3 regions of the Cupriavidus sp. SZY C1 genome follow, and region 1 is predicted to be linked to each of the others. Evidence: predicted binding sites of a transcription regulator. Region 1 holds the regulator's gene; each other region holds the start of a gene.
The links. The regulator sigma-54, encoded in region 1, starts transcription at its own class of promoters, with help from an activator protein. The targets are predictions, from matches to a motif close to TGGCANGNAANCTGCTTT.
Positions count from the first base shown of each region.

Region 2: a site for sigma-54 is predicted at 4,975-4,992, ahead of QTN24_RS15935 (circularly permuted type 2 ATP-grasp protein). Genes of this name have one in related genera too.
Region 3: a site for sigma-54 is predicted at 4,557-4,574, ahead of QTN24_RS07505 (isopenicillin N synthase family dioxygenase). Genes of this name have one in related genera too.

Region 1 is NZ_JAUANU010000007.1:95,330-103,229, reverse strand. It holds gene QTN24_RS13145 (monovalent cation:proton antiporter-2 (CPA2) family protein) at 1-634, opposite strand, end outside; gene QTN24_RS13140 (SIS domain-containing protein) at 784-1,767, shown strand; gene lptC (LPS export ABC transporter periplasmic protein LptC) at 1,771-2,400, shown strand; gene lptA (lipopolysaccharide transport periplasmic protein LptA) at 2,465-3,112, shown strand; gene lptB (LPS export ABC transporter ATP-binding protein) at 3,134-3,934, shown strand; gene QTN24_RS13120 (RNA polymerase factor sigma-54) at 4,079-5,560, shown strand; gene hpf (ribosome hibernation-promoting factor, HPF/YfiA family) at 5,611-5,964, shown strand; gene ptsN (PTS IIA-like nitrogen regulatory protein PtsN) at 6,440-6,895, shown strand; gene hprK (HPr(Ser) kinase/phosphatase) at 6,963-7,900, shown strand, end outside.
Region 2 is NZ_JAUANU010000009.1:167,002-174,901, reverse strand. It holds gene QTN24_RS15955 (DNA internalization-related competence protein ComEC/Rec2) at 1-1,059, shown strand, start outside; gene QTN24_RS15950 (SIS domain-containing protein) at 1,064-2,044, opposite strand; gene edd (phosphogluconate dehydratase) at 2,394-4,286, shown strand; partial or broken gene QTN24_RS15940 (gluconokinase) at 4,431-4,954, shown strand; gene QTN24_RS15935 (circularly permuted type 2 ATP-grasp protein) at 5,191-6,666, shown strand; gene QTN24_RS15930 (alpha-E domain-containing protein) at 6,699-7,658, shown strand; gene QTN24_RS15925 (transglutaminase N-terminal domain-containing protein) at 7,735-7,900, shown strand, end outside.
Region 3 is NZ_JAUANU010000003.1:263,036-270,935, forward strand. It holds gene QTN24_RS07485 (SDR family oxidoreductase) at 12-776, opposite strand; gene QTN24_RS07490 (arylamine N-acetyltransferase family protein) at 968-1,873, opposite strand; gene QTN24_RS07495 (DUF962 domain-containing protein) at 2,063-2,560, shown strand; gene QTN24_RS07500 (HU family DNA-binding protein) at 2,832-3,293, shown strand; gene QTN24_RS07505 (isopenicillin N synthase family dioxygenase) at 3,402-4,394, opposite strand; gene kdgD (5-dehydro-4-deoxyglucarate dehydratase) at 4,709-5,623, opposite strand; gene QTN24_RS07515 (MFS transporter) at 6,058-7,422, shown strand; gene garD (galactarate dehydratase) at 7,437-7,900, shown strand, end outside.

The DNA of each region.
Region 1 (7,900 bases):
CGATGTGGAACCAGCGGCTCATCAGGCGCTGCCCCACGAAGAAGATCAGGCTCAGCGCCACGACGATCTTGACCGTGGCCAGGCCCAGCGCGGCGGCCAGGTCGCCCGGATCGCGCGACAGGGCCGGGATGATGATCAGCAGCGGCACCACGGCCAGATCCTGGAACAGCAGCACGCTGATGATGTTGCGGCCGTGCTCGCTTTCCAGCTCCATCCGCTCGGACAGCATCTTGACGACGATGGCCGTCGACGACATGGCCAGCGCCCCGCCCAGCGCCACCGACGCCTGCCAGGACAGCGGGAACAGCCAGTTGAACAGCCAGCTCGCGGGCACCACCGCCAGCATCGACAGCGCCACCTGCGACCCGCCCAGCCCGAACACCAGCCGCTTCATCGCCCGCAGCTTGCTCAGGCTGAACTCCAGGCCGATCGAGAACATCAGGAAGACCACGCCGAATTCGGCCAGGTACTTGGTCTGGCCGGTGTCGCTGGCCAGGCCCAGCGCGTGCGGGCCGATCAGGATGCCCACCGCCAGGTAGCCCAGCATGGGCGGCAGTTGCAGCATGCGGAACGCCACCACGCCGAAGACGGCGGCGGCCAGCAGCACGAGGGTCAGTTCCAGCGGAGAATGCATTCGGCAGGCTTTGGAAACACCGGCCGGGCACGCGCCTGAGCCGGCATCGGCACCCCGCCGGCAAGAGACGGCAAGCGCGGCGGTCGTCATGGCGGCCGGGCGGATCGCCGGGCCAGACGCCATCGCATTCGTTGGTATACTCCAGCGCCATGATAGCCAATTTCGATGCGGATCGAGCACTCGCGCTCGCTCGCCACACCCTCCAGATCGAGGCCGACGCCGTTTCGGCGCTGGCCGGCCGGCTGACGCCCGCGTTCACCAAGGCGGTCGAGATGATTCTCGGCTGCACCGGGCGCGTGGTGGTCTCCGGCATCGGCAAGTCCGGCCACATCGGCCGCAAGGTGGCCGCCACGCTGGCCTCCACCGGCACGCCGTCGTTCTTCGTCCACCCGGCCGAGGCCAGCCACGGCGACCTGGGCATGATCACGCGCGACGACGTGCTGATCGCGTTCTCGAACTCGGGCGAGACCGCCGAGTTGCTGTCGATCGTGCCGATCGTCAAGCGCATCGGCGCCGGCTTGATCTCGATCACCGGCAATGCCGGGTCGAACCTGGCCAAGCTGTCGGACGCCCACCTGGACGGCGCCGTCGCGCAGGAAGCCTGCCCGTTGAACCTGGCCCCCACGGCCAGCACCACGGCCGCGCTGGCCCTGGGCGACGCGCTGGCGGTGGCCGTGCTCGACGCGCGCGGCTTTGGCGAGGAGGATTTCGCCCGCTCCCATCCAGGCGGCGCGCTGGGCCGCAAGCTGCTGACCCACGTGCGCGACGTCATGCGCACCGGCAACGCGGTACCCGAGGTGCGCGAAAGCACGCCGCTGGCCCAGGCGCTGATGGAAATCACGCGCAAGGGCATGGCCATGACGGCCGTGGTGGACCCCGATGGCCGCGCCATCGGCGTGTTCACCGACGGCGACCTGCGCCGCCTGCTGGAAACCCCGCGCGACTGGAAGACCGTGCCGATCGGGGACGTCATGCACCATAACCCGCGCACGGTGAACCAGGACCAGTTGGCCGTGGAAGCCGTGCAGATCATGGAAACGAACCGCATCAACCAGCTACTGGTCGTCGATGGCGACGGCCGCCTGGTGGGCGCGCTCCATATCCATGACCTGACGCGCGCCAAGGTCATCTGAACGATGCCGGACTTCCTGTCCAGACTCACCGGAATGGTCATGCGGCTGCTGCCGCTGCTGCTAATGGCCATCGTCGCCGGCAGCACGTTCTGGCTCGTGCAGCTGAACTCCCCGCGCGAGGACGCCGAGCAGTCGCGCGCCAAGCGCCACGAGCCCGACTACTGGATGGAGCGCTTCTCGGCCACCGAGCTGGCCGAGGACGGATCCACCAAGCTGCGCTTCACCGGCGTCAGGATGATCCATTTCGAGGACGACCAGACCTACGAGGTGACCACGCCGGCCATGCGCTCGTACGAGGCCGACCGGCCGCCCGTGACGGCCAATTCCGACCGCGGCGTGATGAACGCCGAGGGGTCGGTGATCGACCTGTACGGCAACGCCTTCGTCATCCGGCAGGCCGGCGCCGATCCGTCCAAGGACCCGCGCATGACCGCCGCCTCGCAATACTTCCAGTTGCTGGTCAACGACGACATCGTCAAGACCGACAAGGCCGTGGAGCTGACGCGCGGCCCGTCGGTCATGACCGCCAACGGCATGATCTTCAACAACGTCACCCGCGAAGTACAATTGCTGGGCAACGTACGCGGCACGATCATCATGAACCCGCCGCAGGGGCAGACCAGGACCCAGTGACGCCGGCAGCCGCCCACGCGGCGGCGCGCCCTGGTCGCCGTCTTCATCTCATCATTCGCCAAACATGACCGCATCCCTGACGACATCGTCCTGTCGCCGCCTCGCGCCCGCCCTGCTGGGCGCCCTTGCCGCCATCGGCCTGACGCTGGCCGCGCCGGCCTTTGCCGAACGCGCGGACCAGGGCAAGCCGCTGGTGCTGGAGGCCGACAACGCCAGCTACGATGACGTCAAGCAGATCTACACGCTCACCGGCAACGTGGTGCTGACCAAGGGCACGATGGTGCTGAAGTCGGACGCCGCCGAGCTGCGCACCGACCCCGAGGGCTACCAGTACGCCATCGCCACCGCCAAGCCGGGCCGCCAGGCGTACATCCGCCAGAAGCGCGACGGCGTGGACGAGTACATCGACGGCTGGGGCGACCGCATCGAATACGACGGCAAGTCGGAGGTCAACAAGCTGATCGGCCATGCCCGCGCGGCGCGCGTGTCCGGCGCGGGCGCGAAGATCATCGACGAGATCCGCGGCGCGGTCATCACCTACGACAGCCGCAACGAGTACTACACGGCCACGGGCGGCGACAACAACACGACCGCCGGCAACCCGTCAGGCCGCGTGCGCGCGGTGCTGTCGCCGCGCACCGATGCCAGCGCGCCCGCCGCGGCCGGCCCGCAGCTCGACCTGCGGCCGTCGGCCACGCCCGCCAAGCCCTAACGATTGACCAGCCAGTCCCTGATGAACGATACCGCCACGCTCGCCGCCGCCGCCCCGTCCTCCGCATCGGCCGTCCGCACCGACAGCAGCACGCTGGTCGTGCGCCACCTGAAGAAGCGCTACGGCACGCGCACCGTGGTCAAGGACGTGTCGCTCGACGTGAAGAGCGGCGAGGTGGTGGGCCTGCTCGGCCCCAACGGCGCGGGCAAGACCACGTCGTTCTACATGATCGTGGGGCTGGTGGCGCTGGACGAAGGCGACATCGTGCTGGACGACGTGCACATCAGCGGCCTGGCGATCCACGAGCGCGCCCGCATGGGGCTGTCGTACCTGCCGCAGGAAGCGTCGGTGTTCCGCAAGCTCAACGTCGAGGAAAACATCCGCGCGGTGCTGGAACTGCAGGTCGACAACGGCAAGCCGCTGTCCAAGGCCGAAATCGAGCGCCGGCTCGATTCGCTGCTCGACGACCTGCAGATTGCCCACCTGCGCAACAACCCGGCGCTGTCGCTGTCCGGCGGCGAGCGGCGGCGCGTGGAAATCGCCCGGGCGCTGGCGTCGTCGCCGCGCTTCATCCTGCTGGACGAGCCGTTCGCCGGTGTGGACCCGATTGCCGTGGGCGAGATCCAGCGCATCGTCAGCTTCCTGAAGGCGCGCAACATCGGCGTGCTGATCACCGACCACAACGTGCGCGAGACGCTGGGCATCTGCGACCACGCGTACATCATCAGCGAAGGCACCGTGCTGGCGGCCGGCCAGCCCGAGGAAATCATCGCCAACGAGTCGGTCCGGCGCGTCTACCTGGGCGAGAATTTCCGCATGTAAAGCGCGGCCCCGCGCCGCCCGCAGGTCATTTTTACCGCACCTGCACACGGCTTTTCCAAAGCCGTTTCCGATCAGCGAAGCCGAAACGATAGGTTCTAGCAAATTCCGTTCCAACAACGGAAAGATGCGCATAGAATAGGTCGCATGAAACCTTCGCTTCAGCTCCGACTCTCCCAGCATCTGGCCCTGACGCCGCAACTGCAGCAATCGATTCGGTTGCTGCAGCTTTCCACGCTCGAACTCCAGCAGGAGGTGGAACAGGCCCTCACGGAAAACCCGCTGCTCGAACGCGAGAACGACTGGATCGAAAGCCCGCTGCGGGTGGCCGCGGACGGGTCCGTCAACCTGCAGAGCGCCCCGGCGCCGGCTCCCGCCGAGCCCCAGGCCAACGGCGACGACCGCACCGATCGCGCCGCTGGCAGCGAGGACGAGGGTTTTGGCGATTCGGGCAGCGAGGACTACGGCAACGACTGGAGCCTGGACGACTTCGCGCGCCGCCCGCAGGGCGACGAGGACGAGAAGACGCCGATGCAGTTGCGCGACGCGGATCCCACGCTGCGCGAATACCTGATGGAGCAATTGACGCCCCTCAAGATCTCGGCGCGCGACAAGGGCCTGGCCATCTTCCTGATCGAATCGCTGGACGACGACGGCTACCTGAGTGCGTCACTCGAGGAAATCTGCAGCGAACTTCCTGAAGAACTCGAGTTCGAACACGATGAAGTGCACGCGATGCTGACGCTGCTGCAGAGCTTCGACCCGCCTGGCGTGGGCGCCCGCAATGCCGCGGAATGCCTGAGCCTGCAACTGAAGCGGCTGCAGCACCCGCAGCGCGAGCTGGCCCTGACCATCGTCAACCAGCACCTGGAACTGCTGGCCGTGCGCGACTACACGCGGCTTAAGAAAGCGCTCCAGGTGGACGAAATAGCTTTGAAGGCCGCGCACGAGCTGATCCGTTCGCTGGCGCCGTACCCGGGACATGCGTACAGTCGTCCTGAAGCGGATTTCGTGGTGCCGGACGTGTTCGTGCGCAAGAGCGGCAGCGGCTGGATCGCCCAGTTGAACCCCGACGTGATGCCGCGGCTGCGGATCAACGACATGTACGCGCAGATCCTGCGCGGCGCGAAGGGCGAGGCCGGGGCGGCCGGGCTGCAGCAGAAGCTGCAGGAAGCGCGGTGGCTCATCAAGAACATCCAGCAGCGATTCGACACGATCCTGCGGGTGGCGCAGGCAATTGTGGAGCGTCAGAAGAACTTTTTTTCGCACGGCGAAATAGCGATGCGACCCTTGGTTTTGCGGGAAATAGCCGATACACTCGGTTTACATGAGTCGACCATTTCCCGGGTGACGACGAACAAATACATGGCCACGCCGATGGGTACTTTCGAGTTGAAGTACTTCTTTGGCAGCCACGTCTCCACCGAGACGGGCGGCGCGGCCTCATCCACGGCGATCCGCGCGCTGATCAAGCAACTGATAGGAGCCGAAGACCCCAGGAATCCTCTTTCCGACAGCCGCATCGCCGAATTGCTGGGCGAACAGGGCTTTGTGGTCGCACGCCGCACGGTGGCCAAATACCGCGAAGCGCTGAAGATCCCCGCAGTGAATCTCCGCAAGTCTTTGTAGCCGAGCCGCAACCGCCTGCCTGGTGCGGCTCTTTCAGAAGGAGAAGCGCTATGAACTTCAAGATCAGTGGACACCACCTCGACATCACGCCGCCGCTGCGTGAGTATGTGGAAACGAAACTGGAGCGAATTGTCAGGCATTTCGATCAGGTCATTGGCGTGAGCGTGCTGCTATCGGTCGACAACCACAAGGAAAAGGACAGGCGTCAGTACGCGGAAATCAATCTGCATCTCAAGGGCAAGGACATCTTCGTCGAAGCGCACCATGAAGACCTGTACGCCGCGATCGACTGTCTGGTCGACAAGCTCGACCGTCAGGTGATCCGCTACAAGGACCGGGTGCAGGGACATGACCGCGAGGCGGTCAAGTACCAGATGGCCGCCGCCCAGCTGCAGCAACAATAGGCTGGCAAACCCGACTGCCCCTTGAGGCGGACGCGAGCGTCCCCGAGAGGACTGATAGGAAGAGAGCAAAGCCGCGCATCTGCGCGGCTTTTTTGATGTCCCGGCCGCGCGTGCCGCGTTACCTTGGCGCCACGTCCGGCGCGCCCCGGCAGCCGGGGTGTTCGCATCCGGCGCCGCTCGGTGTATGCTGCGCCATACAAGAACGACAGGCAGAACGGTCCCGGTGTACCGCACCGCATGCCGCATGGCGATCAGCCGGCGGCGCGGCGGGCAGCCGGGTGGGCTAACCGGCCGGTTCGTCGACGGCAACCACCGCGACGCCGGCGCTGCAGTGCACAAGCGCGCTGTGGCCCTGCTCTATAATGGCCGGACGCTCCAATGCGGGCGTCCATAGCACTCGAATCCTGAATTGCCCCATTCCGGCGGGACGGCGACGACACGCCGCATCGCCACCCTGACTTCTCGTGCATCGCCCATGAATCGTTTGGCCAAATTGCTGCCACCCGGCAACATCCATCTCGACGTCACCGTCACCAGCAAGAAGCGGGTCTTCGAGCAAGCCGGGCTCCTGTTCGAGAACAACCATGGCGTTGCCCGGGCCACCGTGACGGACAACCTGTTTGCGCGCGAGTCGCTGGGCTCCACCGGCCTGGGCGCCGGCGTGGCCATTCCGCACGGCCGCATCAAGGGGCTCAAACAGCCGCTGGCCGGCTTCATGCGCCTGGCCGAGCCGATTCCGTTCGAATCGCCCGACGGCAAGCCCGTGTCGCTGCTGATCTTCCTGCTGGTGCCCGAACAGGCCACCCAACAGCATCTGGAAATCCTTTCGGAAATCGCGCAGTTGCTCTCGGACCGCGAAATGCGCGAGGGCCTGGCCACGCTGCCCACGCCCGAGGCGGTGCACCAGTTGCTGACCGAATGGCACCCGTGACGACCCGCAGGCCGGCCCGGCGCGCCGCCTGAAGCCACACCCGCCCCCAAGTAGAAAGTCATCCCGCATGGAACTCACCGGCGTCACCTCGCAGTCGATCTTCGACGACAACGCAGCCGACATCAAACTGTCGTGGGTCGCCGGTCTCGAAGGGGCCGACCGTGCCTTCGACGTCGAATTCGCCCGCGAAGCCACCTCGGCCGCCGACCTGGTCGGCCACCTGAACCTGATCCACCCGAACCGCATCCAGGTGCTGGGCAAGCCGGAGATCCAGTATTACCAGCGCCTGGACGACGAGCCGCGCAAGCGCCAGATGGGCGAGCTGATCCTGCTGGAGCCGCCGTTCCTGGTTGTGGCCGACGGCATGGAGCCCCCGCCGGACCTAGAACTGCGCTGCACGCGCTCGTCCACGCCGCTGTTCACCACGCCGGTGTCCTCGGCGGCCGTGATCGACCACCTGCGCCTCTACCTGTCCCGCATCTCCGCGCCGCGCGTGACCATGCACGGCGTGTTCCTGGACATCCTGGGCATGGGCGTGCTGATCATGGGCGAATCGGGCCTGGGCAAGAGCGAACTGGGCCTTGAGCTGATCTCGCGCGGCCACGGCCTGGTGGCCGACGACGCCGTGGACTTCGTGCGCCTGGGCCCCGATTTCATCGAAGGCCGCTGCCCGCCGCTGCTGCAGAACCTGCTGGAAGTGCGCGGCCTGGGCCTGCTAGACATCAAGACGATCTTCGGCGAGACGGCCGTGCGCCGGAAGATGAAGCTCAAGCTCGTGGTGCAACTGGTGCGCCGCAACGACGGCGAGTTCGAACGCCTGCCGCTCGATTCCCAGTACCTGGACGTGCTGGGGCTGCCGATCCACATGGTCAAGATCCAGGTAGCGGCCGGCCGCAACCTGGCCGTGCTGGTCGAAGCGGCCGTGCGCAACACGATCCTGCGCCTGCGCGGCATCGACACGCTGCGCGACTTCATGGACCGCCAGCGCGCCGCCATGCAGGCCGA
Region 2 (7,900 bases), on a different contig from region 1:
CTGCTGGCATCGCTGGTGGACGGGCTGGCGTGGCTGGCGGCGCCGTCATGGGCGGTATGGGAAGCCGCACAGCCGGGCTGGCTGGTCACCGGGCTGGCGTTGGCCGGTGTGGTGGTGCTGCTGACACCGGGCCGGGTGCGGCTGCCCCGGTTGCGGGCGAAAGCGGGCGGCCGGGCCCTGCCGCGCTGGCCCGGTGCGGTACTGATGCTGCCGATGTTGCTCGGCGGGCGCGACGCCATCGCGGAAGGGGAAATGCGGGTCACCGCGCTCGATGTCGGGCAGGGCACCGCCGTGCTGGTCGAAACACGCCGGCATGCGCTGCTCTATGACGCGGGGCCGTCCTACGTATCGGGCGCCAGCGCGGGCGCGCAGGTCGTCGTGCCGTACCTGCGTGCCGTCGGCGTGCGCCGGCTGGACATGCTGATGGTCAGCCATGAGGACGCGGACCACGCGGGTGGCGTGCTCGATGTCATGCGTGCGGTGCCGGTCAGCGCGCGCCAGACCGCCGCTGCGCCCGGTCACCGGCTCCTGACCTTGCCGGGACGGCCGTGGGTGCCTTGCGTTGCCGGGGCAGGGTGGGTGTGGGACGGCGTCCGGTTCGACGTGATGCATCCCACGGCGGAAGACCTGACGCGCGCGACGCTGTCGAGCAACGCCAGAAGCTGCGTCCTGCGCGTGGCAACGGCCCACCGCAGCGTGCTGCTGACGGGCGATATCGGCGTGAACGAGGAGCTGGGGTTCATCGCCCGGGCGCCGCCGGCCCAGGTGCGGGCCGACGTGCTGGTCGTGCCGCACCATGGCAGCGGCACGTCGTCGCATGTGGCGTTCCTGCGGGCCGTCCAGCCGGCGGTGGCGGTCTTCCAGCTCGGATTTGCGAACCGCTACCGGCATCCGCGCGAGGACGTCTGGCAGCGGTACGGGCGTGCCGGCATCGCACGGTACCGGACCGACGAAACCGGCGCGGTCACGATCGTCACGGATGGCGACGGGCTGCGGGTGGTGGCGTATCGGCAGCATGTCCGCCGCTACTGGCGCGACCGGCCGCCGGCGCCGCGTTGAGAGGCTAGTCGACCTTGGCGGGCGTCCTGCCGCGCCGGGCGGACGGGGCCGGGGACGCCTTGGATGCTGGCTTGGGGGATTTCCTTGGGGCGCGCGTGGTGGCGGGGGTGTCGGTGTCCTCGGGCTGCGCGGCCAGCGGGGCCGGTTCGGCGCCGGCGATGCGGCGCTCGCGCAGGTGGGCCTTGGCGCGCTGCAGGCCGGCGGCGACAGACTCCGCGCGTTCCAGCGCCACGCCGGCGGCCAGCACGTCGCCGAGGACGAGGTGGCAGATGCGCGAGGTCATCGGCGTGTAGACCTCGCTGTCCTCCTCGACGTCGGAGAACACGCAGACGTCGGCCAGCCGGGCCAGCGGCGACCCGCTGTGGGTCAGCGCCAGCACGCTGGCGCCGCTGCCACGGGCCAGCGTGGCGGCGGCCAGCATGTCCCAGGTACGGCCGCTGTTGGATACGAGCACGGCCACGTCGCCGGGCCGGAGCAGGGCGGCGGACATGCTGAAGACGTGCGAATCGGAGTAGGCCGTGGTGGGAATGCCCAGGCGGAAGAACTTGTGCTGGATGTCGAGCGCGACGATGCCGGAGTTGCCGCAGCCGTAGAACTCGATGCGCCGGGCGCTGGCCAGCAGGCGGATCGCGTGCTCGATCTGGTCGCCGGACAGCGCGTTGCGCACGCTCATCAGCGTGGCGATGGTGCGGTCGAACACCTTGCCGGCGATGTCGGCCGGGCGGTCGCTGGCTTCCACGTCCTGGTGGACGAACGGCGTGCCGCCGCCGACGTTCTGGGCGAACTGGAGCTTGAATTCCTTGAAGCCGTCGTAGCCCAGCGCGGCGCAGAAGCGGGCGATGGTGGGCTGCGAGACGCCGGCGCGCTCGGCCAGTTCCGGCATGGTCAGGCGGATGACGCTGGCGCCGTGGCGGGCCACATAGTCGGCCAGCCGGCGTTCGGACGGGCGTAGCGTGTCGTAGACGGCGAGGATTCTGTCGCGCATGGTGAGGGTCGGACGGGAGGTCGTGCGTGGGTGTCGTACCGGGCTTCTGGTTGTACCGGGCTTCGAGCTTCGGCTTCTCGGCTTCGCTTCTCGGCTTCGGTGGCAGCCCTGAATTTTGTAGAGATTCTACACATTTGAATCATGAAATCGAACCATTGTTGCGTGACGTCGCCCTCGGGATTTACCCGGATTCCGCTGGAATTTGCGCGTATAACGCCATGTCGCCGCCGAGCCAAGGCTTCCGGGCGCCTCCCGGCCGTGGCTATAATGTAGAAAATCTACAGATTCGGACGGCCTGCCGCCTGCATTGACTGCCCGTCCGGATCGCCCCACGAGGACCCATTCCGCCATGACCCAAGCCGCCAGTGGCAATGTCCGCGCCGAAATCTCGGCCGTGACCCAGCGCATCATCGAACGTAGCCGCACCAGCCGCGCCGCCTACCTGGCGCGCTGCGCGCGCGCGCAGCAGGACCTCGGGCCGCTGCGCGGCATGTCGTGCGCCAACCTTGCCCATGGCTATGCGGCGCTGCCGGCCGACGACAAGCTCAAGCTGCGCGTCGAGCATGCGCCGAACCTCGGCATCGTCACCGCCTACAACGACATGCTGTCGGCGCACCAGCCGTACGAGCGCTACCCGGCCGTGATCCGTGAGGCCGCCCGTGCCGTGGGCGCCGTGGCGCAGGTGGCGGGCGGGGTGCCGGCCATGTGCGACGGCATCACGCAGGGCAATGCCGGCATGGAGCTGTCGCTGTTCTCGCGCGACGCCATCGCCATGGGTACCGCCGTGGCGCTGTCGCACAACACGTTCGATGCCGCGCTGATGCTGGGCGTCTGCGACAAGATCGTGCCCGGCCTGCTGATGGGCGCGCTCCAGTTCGGCCACCTGCCGGTCGTCTTCGTGCCGGCCGGGCCCATGGCGTCGGGCCTGTCGAACAAGGAAAAGGCGCGCGTGCGGCAGCTCTACGCCACGGGCCAGGTGGGCCGGGATGCGCTGCTGGAGGCCGAATGCGCGGCCTACCACGGCGCGGGTACCTGCACGTTCTACGGTACCGCCAACAGCAACCAGTTCCTGATGGAAGTCATGGGCCTGCACATGCCGGGCGCGGCGTTCGTGCATCCGGACAGCGGCCTGCGCGATGCGCTGACCACGGCGGCGGCCCAGCGGGCGCTGGCGCTGATTGCCCGCGGGCGCGAGTACACGCCGCTGGCGCAGATCGTCGACGAGCGCGCCATCGTCAACGCCATGGTGGGCCTGCTGGCCACGGGCGGGTCGACCAACCATACGATTCACCTGGTCGCCATGGCGCGGGCGGCCGGCATCCTGATCGACTGGAACGACTTCGACCAGCTCTCGGCCGTGACGCCGCTGCTGGCGCGGGTCTATCCCAACGGGTCGGCCGATGTGAACCACTTCCACGCGGCCGGCGGCGTGGCCTTCGTGATCGGGCAACTGCTGGACGCCGGGCTGCTGCACGAGGACGTCAACACCGTGGTCGGGCGCGGGCTGGCCCGCTATACCGAGGAACCGGTCATGACCGACGGCAAGCTGCGCTGGCGCGACGGGCCTACCACGAGCGGCGATACCGCCGTGCTGGCGCCCGCGTCGGCGCCGTTCTCGGCCGAGGGCGGGCTGCGGCTGATGGCCGGCAACCTCGGACGCGGCGTGATCAAGGTCTCGGCCGTGTCCGACGAACACCGCGTGGTCGAGGCGCCGGCGCGCGTCTTCGATTCGCAAGAGGCGCTGCAGGCCGCCTTCGAGGCCGACGAGTTGAACCGCGACGTCGTGGCCGTGGTGCGCTTTCAGGGGCCGAATGCCAATGGCATGCCCGAACTGCATCGGCTGACGCCGGCGCTGGGCGCGCTCCAGGATGCGGGCCACAAGGTGGCGCTGGTGACCGACGGGCGCATGTCCGGCGCGTCCGGCAAGGTGCCGGCCGTGATCCACGTCGGCCCCGAGGCGCTGGCCGGTGGCCCGCTGGCGCGCGTGCGTGACGGCGACATCATCCGCGTCGATGCGGTGGCCGGCACGCTCGAACTGGTGGGCGACGCCGCCGCGCAGCAGGCGTTCGCGGCCCGTCCGGCCGCGCCGGCACCGGCCGACCCGTTCGCGGATTTCAGCATGGGTCGCGGGTTGTTCGGCCTGTTCCGACGCCACGCCCGCATCGCCGAGGAGGGCGGCAGCGCGCTGGACCTGTCCGAGGCCGACGCGGCTGTCCAAACGGGCGCCGCCGTCGCACAATAGGCGCCGTCAGGCGCCGGCTTTCTTCAGAAACTTCGTATTCCCCGGCCAGGGCGTGCCGGGGCACCGCCGTGCCGCGTCGCACGTGGCCGGCGGCTACCGACAAGGGTGGCAACACCACCCGACACCATGTTCGATGGAGCAGACATGATCTATATCCTGATGGGCGTTTCCGCAGCGGCAAGACCACGGTCGGCCAGTTGCTGGCGCAGCAACTGCACTGCGGCTTTCATGACGCCGACAGCTTCCACAGCGAGGCCAACAAGGCCAAGATGCACGCCGGCGTGCCGCTGACCGACGAAGACCGCTGGCCGTGGCTGGACGCCATGCGCGCGGCCATCGACACCGCCCGCGCCGAAGGCCGGACCCACGTGTTCACCTGCTCCGCGCTGCGCCAGGCCTACCGCGACCGCCTGACCCCGCCCGACGGCGGCGTGACGTTCGTGTTCATGAAGGGCGATGCGGCAACGATCGGCAGCCGGCTGTCGGTCCGCTCGGACCATTTCTTCAACCCGGCGCTGCTGCAGAGCCAGTTCGACACGCTCGAAGAACCGCACGACGCGCTGGTGCTGGACATCCGCCGCCCGCCCGAGGCGCTGGTGCAGGACATCTTGACCAAGTGTCCGCCGGATTCGGTGTCGTGCGGGAGAGGGGAGCAAGCCAGGCCGTAGGGCCTGCCACCCCCACCCCCTGGCGCGCATCTTGCTAAACCGTTCCGCGTACCCCCAACCCTGCCAGATGCATGCCCCTTGCGGGTTTGGCCGGTACGGATATGCTTCAAGCGTCGACTCGACGAGGCATCGATAACAAGGGCGGCTGGCGGTATGGCCGTGCGGGACGGGACCGGTAGCTGGCTGGCGGCACGGCCCGGGCGGCGGGCGCCCACATCCACGAAGGAGCGGCCATCATGGCGGCGCGGTTTTTCGACGAGATGCTGGAAGGGCGGGAGGACGGCACGGTGCCGGCCATCGAGGCCGGGCAGGCGTTGCCGCAGGGCGCGGTGCGGCCCCATTACCGGAGCTTTGCCGACTGGCTGGGCCGGCAGTCGGCGGCGACGATGGACAACAAGCGTGCCGAGGCCGACCTGATCTTTCGCCGGGTGGGCATCACGTTCGCGGTCTACGGCGACAAGGACGAGTCCAACAGCGGCACCGAGCGGACCATTCCGTTCGACGTGATCCCGCGCGTGTTCCCGGCCAGCGAATGGGCCACGCTGGAGCGCGGCCTGCGCCAGCGCGTGGCGGCGCTGAACCGGTTCATCCACGACATCTACCACGGGCAGGACATCATTCGCGCGGGCGTGATCCCGCCGGACCAGATCTACAACAACGCCCAGTACCGGCCCGAGATGCTCGGCATCGACGTGCCGCGCGACATCTACGCCCATGTGGCCGGCATCGACGTAGTGCGCGCCGGCGAGGGCGAGTTCTACGTACTGGAGGACAACCTGCGCGTGCCGTCCGGCGTGTCATACATGCTGGAAAACCGCAAGATGATGATGCGGTTGTTCCCGGACCTGTTCGCGCGCAACCGGGTGGCGCCCGTGGCCCACTACCCGGACCTGCTGCTCGACATGCTGCGCAGCGTGTCGCCGCAGAACATCGCCGATCCCACCGTGGTCGTGCTCACGCCGGGCATGTACAACTCCGCCTACTTCGAGCACGCCTTCCTGGCCCAGCAGATGGGCGTGGAGCTGGTGGAAGGCAGCGACCTGTTCGTCGACGACGACCACCTGTACATGCGCACCACGCAGGGCCCGCAGCGCATCGACGTGATCTACCGCCGCGTGGACGACGACTTCCTGGACCCGCTGGTGTTCCGGCCGGACTCGGCGCTTGGCGCCGCCGGGCTGCTGTCGGTCTACCGGGCCGGCAACGTGACCATCTGCAACGCCATCGGCACGGGCGTGGCCGACGACAAGTCGATCTATCCGTACGTGCCGGACATGATCCGCTTCTACCTGGGCGAGGAGGCGATCCTGTCCAACGTGCCGACCTACATGTGCCGGCGGCCGGACGACCTGCAGTACGTGCTGGACCACATGGCCGACCTCGTGGTCAAGGAAACGCACGGCGCGGGCGGCTACGGCATGCTGGTGGGGCCGGCGGCCACGAAGGCCGAGATCGACCAGTTCCGCGAAGTCGTGAAGGCCCGCCCCGAGCAGTACATCGCGCAACCCACGCTGGCGCTGTCCACGTGCCCGACCTATGTGGAATCGGGCATCGCGCCGCGCCACATCGACCTGCGGCCGTTCGTGCTGTCGGGCAAGGAGGTACGCATGGTGCCCGGCGGCCTGACGCGCGTGGCGCTGCGCGAGGGGTCGCTGGTGGTGAATTCGTCGCAGGGCGGCGGCACCAAGGACACCTGGGTGCTGGAGCGCTGATCCATGACCGCCGACCGCCGGGAGAACCTGCCATGCTGAGCCGCACCGCCGACCACCTGTTCTGGATGGCCCGCTACACCGAGCGCGCGGAAAACACCGCGCGGATGCTCGACGTCAACTACCAGACCTCGCTGCTGCCGCAGTCGGCCGAGGTGGCCGAGCAGGGCTGGTGGGCGATGCTCGACATCTCCGAGCTGACCCGCGCCTACGACCACAAGTACGGGCTGCTGCACCGCGACGACGTGATCGACTTCATGGTGCGCGACATGACCAACCCGTCGTCGATCATGAGCTGCCTGCGCGCGGCGCGCGAGAACGCGCGGGCGGTGCGCGGGTCGCTGACGACCGAGGTCTGGGAGACCATCAACACCACGTGGCTGGACGTCCAGCGCATGATCGCCGATGGCGAACTGCGCGACGACCCGTCGCGCTTCTTCGAATGGGTCAAGTTCCGCTCGCACCTGGCGCGCGGCGTGCAGTTCGGCACGATGCTCAAGGACGACGCGTTCCACTTCATGCGGCTGGGCACGTTCCTGGAGCGGGCCGACAACACGGCGCGGATCCTCGACGTCAAGTTCCAGGCGTCGGCGCGCGAGCACGGCGACCTGGACCCGAACCGCGAGCAGAACGACTTCTACCACTGGGCCGCCGTGCTGCGGTCGGTCTCGGGCTTCGAGGTCTACCGCAAGATCTACCGTGCCGTCATCACGCCGCAGCGCGTGGCCGAGCTGCTGATCCTGCGGCCGGACATGCCGCGCTCGCTGGTGTCCAGCCTGGACGAGGTGGTGGCGATCCTGGCGCTGGTGCGCAACCAGCAGTCGGCCGAGACCGAGCGCCAGGCTGGTAAACTCCACGCCGACCTCAAATACGCGCGCATCGACGACATCTTTGCCGTCGGGCTGCACGCCTTCCTGACCAGCTTCCTCGAACGCATCGGCGACCTGGGCAACGGCATCAGCCAGGACTTCCTGGTGCCGCTGCTGGCGGCCTGAGCGCGACCCGGGTGCCGGGCACGCCACGTCGCTGGCCGGCAGGGCGGCAAGGCGTGCCATGTGCGCGATACGCAACGTGAAATACAAGATCCACCACAACACCGTCTACCGATACACCGAAGCGGTCCGCCGCAGCGTGCATGAGCTGCGGCTGGCGCCGCGTTCGGGGCCGCTGCAGTCGGTCGAGACGTGGCAGCTTTCGGCGCCGGGCAACCTGTCCGAGGCGCGCGACGGCTTTGGCA
Region 3 (7,900 bases), on a different contig from region 1:
CGCAGATTGGACTAGATCGTGACGCCGCCGTCCACCACCATGGCCTGGCCGGTCATGAACGTGCTGGCCGCAGACGCCAGGAAGCACGCCGCGCCGGCAATCTCCACCGGCTCGCCGATGCGGCGCAGCGGCGCGTTCTCGGTGGACTGCTTGTAGCGCACCGGGTCGTCCCACAGCGCCTTGGCAAAGTCGGTCTTGATCAGCCCCGGGGCGATGCAGTTCACGCGCACGTTGTGCGGCCCGAACTCCACGGCCAGGTTGCGCGCCAGCTGGAAATCGGCGGCCTTGGAGACGTTGTAGACGCCAATCGTGGGCGACCCGCGCAGGCCGCCGATCGACGACACGATGATGATCGAACCCTCCTTGCGCTCGATCATCTGCGGCGCCACCATCTGGATCAGCCAGTGGTTCGAGATCACGTTGTTGTCCAGCACCTTGCGGAACTGCTCGTCCGACACGCCGCTCATCGGCCCGTAGTAGGGGTTGGACGCGGCATTGCAGACCAGCACGTCCACCTTGCCGAAGGTGCGGTTGGCCTCGTCCACCAGGTGCTGGAGCGCCTCTTTCGACGAGATGTTGGCCGCCACGGCCAGCGCGGTGCCGGCGCCGTGCTGCGCGTTGATGGCATCGGCCACTTCCTGGCACGCCTCGATCTTGCGCGACGAGATGACGACCTTGGCGCCCTGGACGGCCATTTGCTCGGCGATGGCGCGGCCGATACCGCGCGAGGATCCGGTGATGACGGCAACCTTGCCCGACAGATCGAACAACGACATGGGATGTCTCCTGAAAGGATGGCCGGCGGTACGTGCCGCCGGCCGGAATCGTGGATTGGCCGGGACATTATGGGCAGCCGCACCCCCTCAGTCCACAGCCGGGCCGGCCCGCCGGGGCCGGTATCAGCAAACTTTCTGCCGGCAATTCACGCGATGCATGGCGCGTGCCGCAGCGCGGAATCGGGCGGGCGTCAGGGTGCCGCCAGCACCGCCGGCAGCCGGGCGGCCAGCGCGGCACGCAGCGCGTCGTCCAGGTGGATGCCGAAGCGGCCGGCCAGCACGTCGATGGCGTCGCCGGCACTGGCCAGCACCGTGCGGCGCACCGTGCCGCCGGGCGGGCGCTCGGTCAGCGTGGCGTTGCCAAGGGCCAGCCGCGTACCGTCCGCCTCCGTGCGGGCGGCGATCAGCGTGCGCGTGAAGTGGCTGTCCGGATGCGTCGACACGAACCAGTTGCGCGCCACGTAGTCGATCCGGGGCTGCGGGGTCAGGTCGAAGCGGTACAGCACACGCCACGTGTCTGCATCGTCAGCGTCTCCGGCGTCCGGATCGCGCACCGCAAGGTCGTAGCAATGAAAGCCGGTGCCAGCGGCATCGGCCGGGGGCGGGCGCAGCCGGTACGGCGACGCAACGCCGGCCGCGGGCGGGATCGGCAGCGACAGCGGCAGTGCGCGGTCCGGCGTGGGCCCGCCAAAGCCGACGTCCGCCACGTAGCTCTCGTGCGCCACCTCCACCCGCAGCAGCATGTGCGAGAGCCCGGTCGGCCGTTCGTCGGGCACGTTCCAGCGCACGCGCGCCGCCAGCGGCACGGCCGTGTAGCCCAGCGACTTCAGCCCGGCGCAGAACAGCGTGTTCAGTTCGAAACAGTAGCCGCCGCGGCCTTGGCGCACGAGCTTGTCGAACACGGCGGGCGGCTCGATGTCGACGCGCCAGCCCACCAGCGGCGTCAGGTTCTCGAAGGGCAGGTGCGCCAGGTGGGCGGCGATCAGTGCGTCCAGCGTGGCCAGCGTCGGCGGCGGCACGGCGTGGATGCCGATGCGCCGCAGCCAGGCATCGCGCTGGTCGGCGGAGAGGGCGGGAATTTCGTCGATGGCACGCATGGCGGCTTTGGGGTGATTTAGTGGGGCGGCTCGAATGGCGGGGAAGTCCTCTTCCCGAGCGCGCGGTGTCTCACTAATATAAATCCACATCAAAACCGGGTCGGCGGCGTGGTTTCGCGGCATCGCGGCATCGCGCGGCGGCCCTGGGAAAACAGGCCGGAACACCGGCCATCCACCGGAGACGTCCCCGTGAAAACCCTGATCGATCATCTTGCCCAGTACGCCGCGTACCACCGCGATGCGCGCAACGTATTCACCCATTTCATCGGTATCCCGATGATCGTGCTGGCGGTTACCGCGCTGCTCGGGCGGCCGGTCATGCCGTTGGGCGACGGCGCGCTGTTCGTGACGCCGGCCATCGTCGTGTACGTGCTGGCGTGCCTGTTCTACCTGCGGCTGTCGTTCGGCTTTGGCGTGGCGATGGCCGCGATCCTGGCCGTGTTCGTCTGGGCCGGGGCCTGCATTGCCGCGTTTTCCACGCCGCCCTGGCTGGCCACGGGCATCGGCCTGTTCGTGGCCGGATGGGTCATCCAGTTCGTCGGCCACTACTTCGAAGGACGCAAGCCGGCCTTTGTCGACGACATCATGGGCCTGCTCGTGGGCCCGCTTTTCCTGGTGGCGGAGACCGCTTTCGCGCTGGGCCTGGCGCGTGGCACGCGCGATGCGGTGGCCGCGCACGCGCACTGAACACGCCCGTTCCGGACGCGTGCGGCGCGTGGGCGAAGCGCGAAAGTGGGGGGACGTGGCGCTTCGCAGCGTTGGTGCTGACGCAAACCAGCGACAAAACCCGGGGTTTTCACTTGGTTTGACCTGCCGCATGTGAGAAAACCCCTTTACTTCTGGCGGTTTCCGCTATGATTCAGTGCGTGCCGGCCAGCACGAATCGCCATGCAGCGATGCTTGCAGCGTGCGGGCGAATCGGCCGGGACTTCAATCTTCAACTCTCGTACATCCAGATATGGCGACCAAAGCGAAACCGACCGCGAAGACTGCAACCAAGCCTGCTGCCAAGAAGGCCGCAGCAACCAAGGCACCCGTGAAGGCTGCCGCTAAGAAGGCCGCCGCTCCGGCCAAGAAGGCTGCGCCGGCTGCCACGCCGACCATGAAGCCGCTGAAGGACACCTTCAACAAGTCGAGCCTGGTCGCTCACCTGGTAGCGCAAACCCAGCTCGAAGCCAAGGCCGTGAAGTCGGTGCTGGCCCATCTCGAAAACACCATCGTCAGCGCGCTGAACAAGAAGGGCGCCGGCGAATTCACGCTGCCGGGCCTGCTGAAGGTGACCGCCCAGCAAGTGCCGGCCAAGAAGAAGCGCTTCGGCAAGGACCCGTTCACCGGTGAAGAGCGTTGGTTCCCGGCCAAGCCGGCCAGCGTCAAGGTCAAGGTCCGTCCGCTGAAGAAGCTGAAGGACGCCGCGGCCTGATAGCCCGATCCCTTTGGAAGTCGCCTGCCCGATACCGGCCCGCCGGTACCGGGTGGCTTGAAACCCCACGTTCGCGAGAGCGTGGGGTTTTTTGTTGGGCCGGGCGGCTCAGTACGTCTTGAAGTTGGCCGCCACGCGCTGGCGCAGGAAATCGCCGGCCGTGATGGGCGGATACCGCTTCGCCGGCCCCTCGATCCGCGCGTCGCGGTTGGCCTGGCAGAAGAACGCGAGGCTGTAGCGCGGCCCCATGTACTCGCCCGGGGCTGGGTTGCGCACACGGTGGAAGTTCGACGGTAGCTGGTCGTCGCTCCAGCGCATCAGCATGTCGCCGATGTTGCAGGTGATCACGTCCTCGTCGGGCGGGATCGGCGTCCACGCCTGCGCGTCCATCTCCTTGCCCGGACACACCTGCAGGCCGCCCTGGCCCTGGCGCTGGAACAGCAGCGTCAGGCAGTCGAAATCGGTATGGGCGCCCGCCCGCCACAGGTCGAGCTTGTCCTGGGCTTCGGCCGGGATCGCGTAGTAGTGCAGCAGCCGCAGCGTGCTCTGGTAGTCGGGCGCGGCCGGGTCGTGGGCGCGCGTGAAGAATTCGCTGTCGAAGCCGAGCCGGTCGGCAAAGCAGGACAGCACCTTCATGCCGACGTGCCAACACTGTCGCTCGAAGGCCAGCATCGTCGCCCGGAAGCCGGCCAGTTCATCCTCAGACGGCCACAGCGCCGCCATGTGCGGGCGCGTGACCTGGTACGACTCCTTCTGGTCCGGCGTGCCCGTGGACGGCCGCACCTGCGCGCGCGATTCCCAGCCGGCGTTGTTGGCCTTCTGCAGCGGATACCTGGCCTTGACGGGCTCCGGCAGCGCGAAGAAGCGCTCGGTCATCGCAAACGCCTCGCGCACGGCGGCCAGGTCGATGCCGTGGTTGTCGAGCTGGAAGAAGCCGATGTCGGTGGCCGCCTGCCAGAGCTGGTCGGCGATCACCGCCTTGCGGCGCGCGAAGTCGGACAGGTCGATGCGGCGGATCTCGCGCGCGTCGGTCTCGTGGCCGTGCGCGCCCATGCGCGCTTCGCGGTCCAGTTCGTGGAGGGGGAGGGTGGTGTCGATCATGTCGTTCCGGGGTTCAGGAAAGGTGAACGGGCCGGCCGACGGCGGAGGCAGGGCCCGGCAGGGCTCTCGATCTCCGGCACTCGGCGCGGACAATCAAGAGCAATTTCCTGCCGCCCGGCCAGGGAGGGGGCGGTTGAACGCTTCTACTCTTCGGTGCGGGGTACAGCAGGTTTCGGGCCAGCCCGGACACGCCCGCACGTATCGTCAAAGCGCCAGAATGGCGCACGCGCGCCCGCTGGCGGGGCAGGTCGCGCAGCGGCGGGGCATGAAAAAGCCGACCCGAAGGTCGGCTTTTGGCGGTAGCGCAGTCCGGCTTATTGCGAACCGAGCTTCTTGATCAGGACGTCCAGCTTGCCCATTTCTTCCTCGGTCAGGTCGGTCAGCGGCGCGCGCACGGGGCCGGCATCGTGGCCCACCAGCTTGGCGCCGGCCTTGACGATCGACACGGCGTAGCCATGCTTGCGGTTGCGGATGTCCAGGTAAGGCAGGAAGAAGTCGTCGATCAGGCGGCCGATCGTGGCTTCGTCGTTGGCGGCCACGGCACGGTAGAACTCCATCGCGGTCTTCGGGATGAAGTTGAACACGGCCGACGAGTACACCGGCACGCCCAGCGCCTTGTAGGCAGCGGCGTAGACTTCGGCGGTGGGCAGGCCGCCCAGGTAGGCCAGGCGGTCGCCGAGCTTGCGGCGCACGCGGACCATGGCCTCGATGTCACCCACGCCGTCCTTGAAGCCGATCAGGTTCGGGCACTTGTCGACAACCTTGGCCAGCAGGTCGGCGCCGATGCGCGAGTTGGCACGGTTGTAGACGATCACGCCGCACTTGGTGGCCTTGCAGACCTCTTCGATGTGGTTGGCGATGCCGTCTTCGCTGGCCTCGGTCAGGTAGTGCGGCATCAGCAGGATGCCGTGGGCGCCCAGGCGCTCGGCTTCCTTGGCGTACTCGATGGCCACGCGGGTCGGGCCGCCGGCGCCGGCCAGGATGGGCACCTTGCCACGGCAGGTTTCCACCGCAGTGCGGATCACGTTCGAATAGTCCTGCTGCGTCAGCGAGAAGAATTCACCGGTGCCGCCAGCGGCGAACAGGGCCGAGGCGCCGTACGGGGCCAGCCATTCCAGGCGGGCGGCGTAGGTGTCGGCGCGGAAGTTGCCTTGCGCGTCAAAGTCGGTGATGGGAAACGAGAGCAGGCCTTCCGAGATAATCTGCTTCAGTTCTTGCGGTGTAGTCATGTCGCTCTTCCTGGTCGCCACATGGCGAATGGTGGGTTGGGTGTGGAACAAGGCCGGTGCCTGTACTCGTTCCATCGTTGTGATGTTTCGAGATAAGTCATCGTACAACTAACCCTGGGGGCGTGCAAGCGGTACGGCGCCAACCAAGGGAAAACCCCGGTACCTGGCAGACATTCGGGTGGCGTTTCGGGTGTCTGGGCGCGGGCGGGCAGGGCGACGGTGGTGTGCATCAAATCCCCGCAAACCCGCAAGCTGATTGAAAGGTCGGCACTTCGGCCGATGCACCGGAAGACGGCGCCGTGCACCACGTCAGGGTAAACGCGCACTGTGGTGGAAGGAACCGCGTCTCTATAATTCTGGTCGTACGACGACATATCACACGCCGGTCCCGACGCATTCCCGCATCCTGGTCCGCCGGCTGTGCGGAGACCCAGATGAACGTAACACCCACCACCAGCGCCGCCGCCTCGGGCGCCCGCCGCACCAACGTCCGCTACTGGATTCTCGCCCTGATCTTCATCGTGACGACGATCAACTACGCGGATCGTGCCACGCTGTCCATCACCGGCCCCGCCATGCGCGAGGAGTTCGGCTTTTCGGCCGTGCAGATGGGCTATATCTTCTCGGCCTTCAGCTGGGCCTATGTGATGGCGCAGATCCCGGGCGGCTGGCTGCTCGACCGCTTCGGCGCGCGCCGCATCTACGCGTTCAGCATCTTCCTGTGGTCGTTCTTCACGCTGCTGCAGGGCTGGATTGGCGTGTTTGCCAGCATCGGGCAGGCCATCAGCGTGCTGTTCGCGCTGCGCTTTGCCGTGGGGCTGGCCGAATCGCCGGCGTTCCCGGCCAACGCCAAGGTGGTGGCAAGCTGGTTCCCGACCGCCGAGCGCGGCACGGCATCGGCCATCTTCAACGCCGCGCAGTACTTTGCCGCCGTGGTCTTTACGCCGCTGATGGCCTGGATCGTCCATAGCTGGGGCTGGCACCACGTCTACCTGTGGATGGGCATCATGGGCATGCTGCTGGCGCTGGTCTGGCTCAAGGTCATGCGCAGCCCGGCCACGCACCCCGGTGTGAACCAGGCCGAACTCGACCACATCACGCAGGGCGGCGGCCTGATTCACATGGGCGAGGGCGACGAGGCCAGCAAGGCCGGCAAGGCCGCCAACCCGGCCGGCTGGTTCTACGCGCGGCAGCTGCTGACCAACCGCATGCTGGCCGGCGTGTACCTGGGCCAGTACTGCATCAACGTGCTGACGTACTTCTTCCTCACGTGGTTCCCGGTGTACCTGGTGCAGGCGCGCGGCATGTCGATCCTGAAGGCCGGCTTCGTGGCGTCGCTGCCGGCCATCTGCGGGTTCCTGGGCGGCGTGCTGGGCGGCGTGATCTCGGACACGCTGCTGCGCCGCGGCCATTCGCTGACCGTGGCCCGCAAGGTGCCGATCGTGGCCGGCATGCTGCTGTCGGTGTCGATGGTGGCCTGCAACTACGTGGACGCCGAGTGGCTGGTGGTCGGCATCATGGCGCTGGCGTTCTTCGGCAAGGGCATCGGCGCGCTGGGCTGGGCCGTGGTGGCCGATACGGCGCCCAAGGAAGTGATCGGCCTGGCCGGCAGCATCTTCAACACCTTCGGCAACATCGCCGGCATCGTGACGCCGATCGTGATCGGCTATATCCTGAGCGCCACGGGCTCGTTCAACGGCGCGCTGGTCTTCGTGGGCATCAACGCCCTGGTTACCGTGCTGAGCTACCTGGTGATCGTCAAGGACATCCGCCGCGTCGAACTGAAGCACCCCCAATAAAAGGAATCCCCATCATGTCGGACCTGTCGGTACAGAACGCCCAGGCCGCGGAGCAGCGTCCGCCGCTGTACATCCGCATCCATCCCAACGACAACGTCGCCATCGTGGCCAACGACGGCGGCCTGCCGGCCGGCACCGTGTTCCCGTGCGGGCTGACGCTCGTGGAGCGCGTGCCGCAGGGCCACAAGGTGGCGCTGGTCGACCTGAAGAAGGGCGACGCGGTGACGCGCTACGACGTGACCATCGGCTACGCGCTGCAGGACCTGCCGCGCGGCAGCTGGGTCAACGAGCGCACCATCGAGATGCCGGTGGCGCCCGGCCTGACCGACCTGCCGGTTGGCACCCGCCTGCCCGCGCCGCTGCCGCCGCTGGAGGGCTATACGTTCGAGGGCTTCCGCAACCCGGACGGCTCGGTGGGCACCCGCAACATCCTGGCGATCACGCAGACCGTGCAGTGCGTGGCCGGCGTGGTGGACCA